Regions from separate parts of the Neorhizobium sp. 2083 genome, predicted to be linked through region 1. Evidence: riboswitches for the same ligand, from Rfam matches in the RefSeq annotation. Region 1 holds a riboswitch; the other holds the start of a gene.

Region 1 (3,588 bases):
GCGGTCTGCCGTCCTTTTCGAGTATCCCGCTCGCACCCTTCGTCCAACCTGCCGCATCGAGAAGCGCCGCTGCCTTGGCAAGGTCCGTTGGTCGGGCTTGCCTGCCCGCGAACGGGAAATAGGAGGCAAAGGCGCCGGTTGCCGGCTCGCCGCCGCTGATCGCGGCCGACAGTTCCTTGCGGTCGAAAGCGAAATCCAGGGCCTGGCGCACCTTCACGTCGCCGAGCAGCGGGCGCGTGGTGTTGAAAAACGCGAGATACTGATAACCGACGGGGAACGACTTGATGGTGAGTTCCGGATTCGCCTTCAGGCGAGTCACCGCTTCCGACGGGAGGCCGAAAGCGAGGTCCAGTTCGCCCGATTCCAGCGCCAGCGTCATCGTCTGTGCTTCGCCGAATTTGCGGAACTCGACCGGCGAGCGTTTTTCCGAGGCAGCGAAATAGGCGTTCGGTTCGAGCTTGATCGACGCATCCGTCTTGAAGCCGGCGATCTTGTAGGGGCCGGTGAACACGGCATTGCCGTTGCCAACCGGCTTGTAGGCAATCAGCGGCCATTCGGCGAACAGCGACTGGATGAGTGGAACCGGCTTCTCGGTCGTGACCTTGAGAGTCAGGTCGCCGGCCGCTTCGAAGCTTAGCTTGCCGCCTGTGGCGAGCGCCGCCTTGTTGTTGGCGAAGGTGTTGTCGAAACCCGCCGCGAGCGTCTTGGCGGTGACCGGCGTTCCATCGGAGAACCTCCGGTAGGCCTTCAGCGTGATCGTCCAAGTCAGATCGCCGGTACGTTCTGCCTTTTCCGCAAGTTCGGGAACAAGTTTGCCTTCCTTGTCGACGGTGAAGAGGTTTTCGCCGACACCATGGCTGGTCAGCGCCCAGCCGTTCGATGCCCTGGCCGGATCGGTGCCGCTGGTGATATATGTCGCGCCGATCCGCAACGGCTCGGCCGCAACAGCAGCGGATGCGACGACGAATACCGAGGCGGCCAGCAAGGCCGCCGTGGGGCCGGATAGGATTTTCGAAGGCAAGTCTCTCTCCTTAGTCTTGTTTTAACGCACGCGAAGTCGCTGCTTGCGGCCAGTCGGGTGATAGGCAAAGTCCTCGACGACATGGCCGCCGAGCAGATGTTCTGTGATGATCCGGTCGACCGCCTCTTCGGTGACGCCGCCGCAATAAGTGCCCTCGGGAAAGACCTGCAGGACCGGCGCCAGACCACAGGGACCGAGGCAGGTGGATTTGACCGTCATCGTGCCGTCGCCGACCACACGCAGATTGCGGCGTTCCTGCTGGTTGCGGATGTGGTTCCAGATGGCGTCGGCACCGGCGCTGTTGCAGGCTCCGCCTTCGCAAACGAGGACACGCCGTTTCTGTGGTGGGATCAACGAACCCTCGGCAGAGAATTTCCGCCCGGGTGTTTCTGCTAGCGCCTCTGTCGTTTTAAGCAGATCGCCAAGAAGCGGAGCCATCAGCGGGCTGGATGCAATGTCCCTTGTGATCGACAGGGCCGGCCACGGCCGCTCGGCCAAAGCCTTCCACCGCTTCAGGGATCTCGTCAGCCAGATATGAAAGCTCGGCTCCATGGGCAGGACGAGTGGTACGATCACGACGGCATCGACATCCTGGTCCAACAGGCTCGACAAGGCCTCGCGGAGGGATGGCGTGCCCTGTTCGGTAAATGCGAAACGGACTTTGGCACCAGGGTGAAACACCGCGATGCGATGGGCCAGGCGTTGCATTTCGAGATGCGGCGAAGCCGCAAACGCGGACTTGGCGATCAGCAGGATCGCACGCCTCGATATCGTGTCGGTGAGGTTGTCGTCCTTGCCCACTGCCTCAATCTCTATCACTTGCGAGGAGGCAGCAAAAATGACGGCGCGATCGGGCGCGAGCCCAAAAGCACCTTCATTCCTGTGGCACACCCCGACCACGGAAATCCCAAACGTCAGGCAGGTCTCCTGGCTTACGGGTCAAAGCCTTGATCGTCCGTCTTCCCGGCATTCTCTGCCAGTGACATGTTGGACGAACGGCTCGCCGTTCACAGTTGCGGGACAGCTCCGGGTTTACACCGGATTCCCTCTTAGCTTCCGTCGCAGAGACGGAAGAACCTTGACGGCGCAGACCGTATACTGCCGTAGCCGGGTGTCAACCAGCCATCGGATGGCACACGGTCACGCTGGCTGACGATCCCGACGCGCCTCTTCACCTCGGCTCCACCGGCAAGATCCTGAAGCGGCGCTTTTAGACCATAATTGTGGAGACGATGCAGGATTCGGGAAGCACTGGACCGCTGATCGACGATCGCAGCCGGCGGCAGGAGGCCCGGTTCGTCAGTTTCAGGCCGTCAGCCAAGGCGTGCGGTATCGTCATTTCAAAGCGAATTGGTCGGAATCGGAAGCGGAATTCCCGGATTCCGACCGTGGTTCCCGCGATGTCAGTGTGCTAAGCCGGAACCGCCGACCGCGACGACCGAGAAGGGCTTCCCTTGCACGGCGATCGTTCGGGTCTCTTTTAGGGTTTGCGCATCGACAATCCGGACAAGCGAATGCCTGGGATCAGTTATGGCAATATGCCCATCGGCCACCGCCAGGCGAGGACGTGGATCGCGCCAATGGCCATCCTTGCTATAGGGCTCGGTGATCTTTGCCTTGCGGACGATTCCGCCCTTGACCACGTCGAGCACATGGAGGTCGCCATCTTCCGTGAGGATGTAAGCGTTGCGGGGCATCGCGGGATCGACAAGGAAATCGATCCGGCGGGTTGGCAACTCGATCAGCCGGAACGGGTGCTCGTTATCGGGATCAATCAGAACGACCTTGTCCTCGCCGTAATTGCCCAGGAAGAACTGCATCGCCTTGCCGCCGAGAAGCGTGCCTGTATAGCCCTTCGGAAATTCGGGCGGATAGGGAAGGATATCGATTTTCGGTCCGTCGATTCCTCCGGGCCGGGCAACGAGCACACCCTCCTTGCATCCGAACGCGACAAGACGAGCTGAGGTCGCTTCGCCGTGAAGGTCCGTGCATTTGCTGATTTCGCCGACTTGCCTCATGTTCTCATCAATCACGCGAAGGCCGACGCGTGGCGGCAGTTCATTCGGCGTCGTTTCCACTTCAGCGTTCGGCGCCGAGACAAGTACATGGCGACCCATCGCAACGGCCACTCCGTGATGGGGTTTAGTCGTGTCGACGGTTCGGACCTCGGCTTCGCCTTTGAGAAGAGCCATCTCGTCGATAACGTCGGCCTTGCCGCCAAGGTCGTAAAATACGATCACGTGATCGTCGTGCGGAACCACATGTCCCGGCCGCTTGTCTTCGAAGCTGACGGGCAGAAGGGCTGGATCGGAAACGTCAAGGTCACGATGCTCGCCGTGATCGGAGAAGTCGATGCCGGTCTTTATGACATGGACGATATCGGCTTCGCTCTGGGCGACGAACACCGTCCGGCCCGACGCACTCGCCGTCAAAGCGGCATGACCCTTTACATTGTAGCGGCCGAGTTCCCTGCCGTCGGAAAAATCGATGGCTCGGACAACCGGATGAGTATGATCGGCGATGAAGAGACGCCAAGCCTCCTTCGTTTCCTTATCTTCATCCGCTAT
Region 2 (3,588 bases), on a different contig from region 1:
TTTATGCGCAACACATTCTCTGCTTCCGCCGTGGCGGAGATGCGGGCTGCGAGGCTCTCGGCATCGGCTACCGCGGCCAGATCGACGACAAAACTATCGAAATCGTCGTGATCGTGATCCAGTTCGTCGTCGTGATGGGTCTTGCGGTTTTCGATATCGTCCTCGACGGCAAGGCCGAGCCCGATCAGCACGGCCGGGTCGATGGCGCCGTTGGCGGCCGAGACGATCTTGACGGCGCGCGGCAGATGGGCGGAGACGCGGTCTTTGGCGGTGGCAAGGCCGGCGACGTCGAGAAGGTCGCTCTTGGTGAGCACGATCATGTCGGCGCAGGCGACCTGGTCCTCGAACACTTCCTCGACCGGATCGTCGTGATCGATCGAGCCGTCCGCCTGCCGCTGGGCTTCGAGCGCCTCGTGGTCGTCGGCAACGCGGCCTTCGGCAAGCGCCAGCCCATCGACCACGGCAATGACGCCATCCACCGTCACGCGCGCCTTCACATCCGGCCACTGGAAGGCCTGGACGAGCGGTTTTGGCAGCGCGAGGCCGGAGGTCTCGATGAGGATGTGGTCGACACGCGGTTCGATGGCCAGGATCTGGTCGATCGCCGGCACGAAATCATCCGCCACGGTGCAGCAGATGCAGCCGTTGGCGAGTTCGATGATGTTGTCCTCGGGGCAGCTTTCGATGCCGCAGCCCTTCAGTACGTCGCCATCGATGCCGACATCGCCGAACTCGTTGACGATGATCGCCAGCCGCTTGCCCTTGAGGTTCTCGATCAGGTTGCGGATCAGCGTGGTCTTGCCGGCTCCCAGAAACCCGGTGACGACGGTGCAGGGAACGCGGTCGAACGAAACGCTCATGATGGCATGTCCTCGTGATGATGAAAGGGTGGAATGCGGGCCGTCATGCCCTTGCCGCGCAGGCAGGCCGGGCGGCCGCGAAGGGGAAGGAAACCGCGCTCGTCCTCGGCCAGCATCATCGCCCCGGTAACGATGTCATCGACATTGTCGAGCGACAGATGGCCGAAGACATAGGACCAGCCGCTGCGGTGGTTGAAAGCCGCGCTCGGGCTCTTTTCGCAATTGGCAAGGCAGGTGACGGGCTTCACCGCGATCGGCTTGCCGGCGGCCGCATCACGCAGCGCCGCGATCAGCGCGATGCCGGGCCGGATTTCGCTATCAGACTCGTCGCGGCAGTTGGTGCAGACGAAGATCGTAACATCGGCCGGGTCGCCGCTTGCCGGATCATCTGGTCGGAGGTCACTCATCGGTCAGCCGCGTTCCCGCCGGGGTCGAAAATCGGGGCGCGGAGCAGGAGGCCAAAACCCCCTGCGGTGATCGAGAAACTTCCTCCGGAGCACCCCGCCCGGTGAAGCAGAATTGTCGGACGGCAGGTCTCCTGGCTCGCGGGTCGACGCCATTTGCCTGCCTTCCCGGTTTCCCAGTGGCTTGACGGCCGAACGGCCGTTTTAGGCAATGGCTCGCCGCCTACAGTTGCGGGGGCAGCCGCGGCATTGACCCTGAAAGGGTCGCACCGCATTCTCTCTTAGCCCTCCCCGTTGCCGGAAAGGGACCATCTCCTTCCAAGTACGCCCGGTCGCACGCCCATGTCAATGCGTCGCAAAGGCGATTGCCGTGACGCCGAATTCGTCTATAGTGGCCGGGCCTATGGTGCCCGAAAGGGTTTAGAGGGAATGCGGTGCGACGGAATTTCGACGTCCAACCCGCGGCTGCCCCCGCAACTGTAAGCGGAAAGTCTTGACCCAAAACGGCCGTTCGGCCGTCAAGCCACTGGGAAACCGGGAAGGCGGGACAAGGCGTCCGATCCGCGAGCCAGGAGACCTGCCAAAGGCGGCAAAGAACTTGAACGGCCCTCGGGTGGAGGGCGAAAGGACGAGACCATGGTTACGAATTCTGCTGCAACTGCAGTCAGCCTCTCCGCTTCGAAGATCATTCCCCTCAGCATGACGGCCCTGCTCGGCCTGTTCATCGTCGGCTTTGTCGGCTTCTCGCATCTGGAAGTCGTCCACAATGCCGCCCATGACACGCGCCACTCGCTCGCCTTCCCCTGCCACTGAGGAGATCTCCCAAATGTCGCTGTTTCGTAACATCGTCTTCACGGCGGTGATCGCCGGACTGTTGTCCGGATTGCTGCTCACCGTGATGCAGAGCTTCTCCACCGTGCCGCTGATCCTCAAGGCGGAAGTATTCGAAAATGCCGCACCCGAGGCGGGCCACAGCCATGACGCTGCACCCGCGGCAGCCGGTACAGCGGCACCTGCTGCCGATCACCATCATGAAGAAGAGGCCTGGGCTCCGGCCGACGGTTTCGAGCGCTTCATCTATACGCTCGCCGCAGACATGCTGTCCGGCATCGGCTTCGCCCTCGTCCTGGTCGCGGTTTCGGAAGCATTCGGCGGTTTCAGGGGCTGGCGCGGCGGCCTGATGTTCGGCATTGCCGGCTTCCTCACCGTCATCCTTGCGCCCGGCCTCGGCCTGCCGCCGGAACTGCCCGGCATGCCGGCAGCCGAACTCGGGCCGCGCCAGGTCTGGTGGGTCTCGACGGCTCTCTGCACCGCGATCGGCCTCGGCCTGCTCGTCTATACGCGCTCCGCCGTGTTCGCGGCCCTGGCGATCGTACTTCTTATCGCTCCGCATCTCGTCGGCGCGCCGCTGCCGCCCAGCCATGAAACGGCGGTGCCGATGGATCTCTATGCCCGCTTCGTCAACGCGGTCTATGCCACCAATCTGGTGTTCTGGGCCGTGCTCGGCGCGCTTGCCGGCGTGGTCCGCGAACGATTCCGGGCCGGCGAGGAAGTTTCTGCCGGGACCCCGGCGAAGCTTGCTTCCCGGTGAAGGAGATCGACGAGGCCGCGGCCGAGCGTCATCGCGGCAAGATGGCGAACCGCAAGGCGGTGCAGGATGCTGAAGTGGCGGAGAAGACCCGGGAAAAGGGTCTTCTCATCGTCCATACCGGATCCGGCAAGGGCAAATCCACCGCCGCCTTCGGCCTTGCACTGCGCATGCTCGGCAATAACCGGCGGGTCGGCGTCGTACAGTTCATCAAGGGTGCATGGTCGACCGGGGAGCAGCCGGCGCTTGCCGTCTTCGGCGATCGTGTCGTCTGGCACACGATGGGCGAAGGTTTCACCTGGGAGACCCAGGACCTGAAGCGCGACGTCGCGGCGGCGGAAAAGGCCTGGGAAAAGGCGCTCGAACTGATGTCGGACGAGACGATCGGGCTCGTCATCCTCGACGAACTGAATATCGCCCTTCGCTACGATTACCTCGATCTCGAAAAGATCGTCGCCGCATTGCAGGCACGGCGGCCGGACCTGCATGTGGTCGTTACCGGCCGCAATGCCAAACCGCCGCTCATCGAGGCGGCCGACATGGTCACCGAGATGACGCTGGTCAAGCACCACTTCAAGGCGGGCGTGAAGGCCCAGGCCGGCATCGAGTTCTAGGTCATGGTTCCGGTCACTCCAGCTCGGGCGCTGATGTTCCAGGGAACGGGTTCGGATGTGGGCAAGTCGCTGGTCGTCGCCGGGCTTGCCCGCGCCTTTGTGGCTCGCGGCCTGAAGATCAT

Evidence for each region. Region 1 has a riboswitch for cobalamin ahead of J2X76_RS25220 ((2Fe-2S) ferredoxin domain-containing protein). Riboswitches for the same ligand answer to the same signal wherever they lie in the genome.
Region 2: it holds a riboswitch for cobalamin, as region 1 does, so the genes downstream of both, J2X76_RS28635 (CbtB-domain containing protein) here and J2X76_RS25220 ((2Fe-2S) ferredoxin domain-containing protein) in region 1, are expected to answer to the same signal.

Annotation. Positions count from the first base shown of each region.
Region 1 is NZ_JAVDTC010000007.1:272,865-276,452, reverse strand. Features, by position in the region: gene J2X76_RS25225 (ABC transporter substrate-binding protein) at 1-1,021, opposite strand, end outside; gene J2X76_RS25220 ((2Fe-2S) ferredoxin domain-containing protein) at 1,043-1,822, opposite strand; cobalamin riboswitch at 1,921-2,117, opposite strand; gene aztD (zinc metallochaperone AztD) at 2,425-3,588, opposite strand, start outside.
Region 2 is NZ_JAVDTC010000010.1:162,688-166,275, forward strand. Features, by position in the region: gene cobW (cobalamin biosynthesis protein CobW) at 1-860, opposite strand, end outside; gene J2X76_RS28630 (DUF1636 domain-containing protein) at 857-1,267, opposite strand; cobalamin riboswitch at 1,371-1,592, opposite strand; cobalamin riboswitch at 1,652-1,864, shown strand; gene J2X76_RS28635 (CbtB-domain containing protein) at 1,901-2,077, shown strand; gene J2X76_RS28640 (CbtA family protein) at 2,091-2,855, shown strand; gene cobO (cob(I)yrinic acid a,c-diamide adenosyltransferase) at 2,852-3,466, shown strand; gene J2X76_RS28650 (cobyric acid synthase) at 3,470-3,588, shown strand, end outside.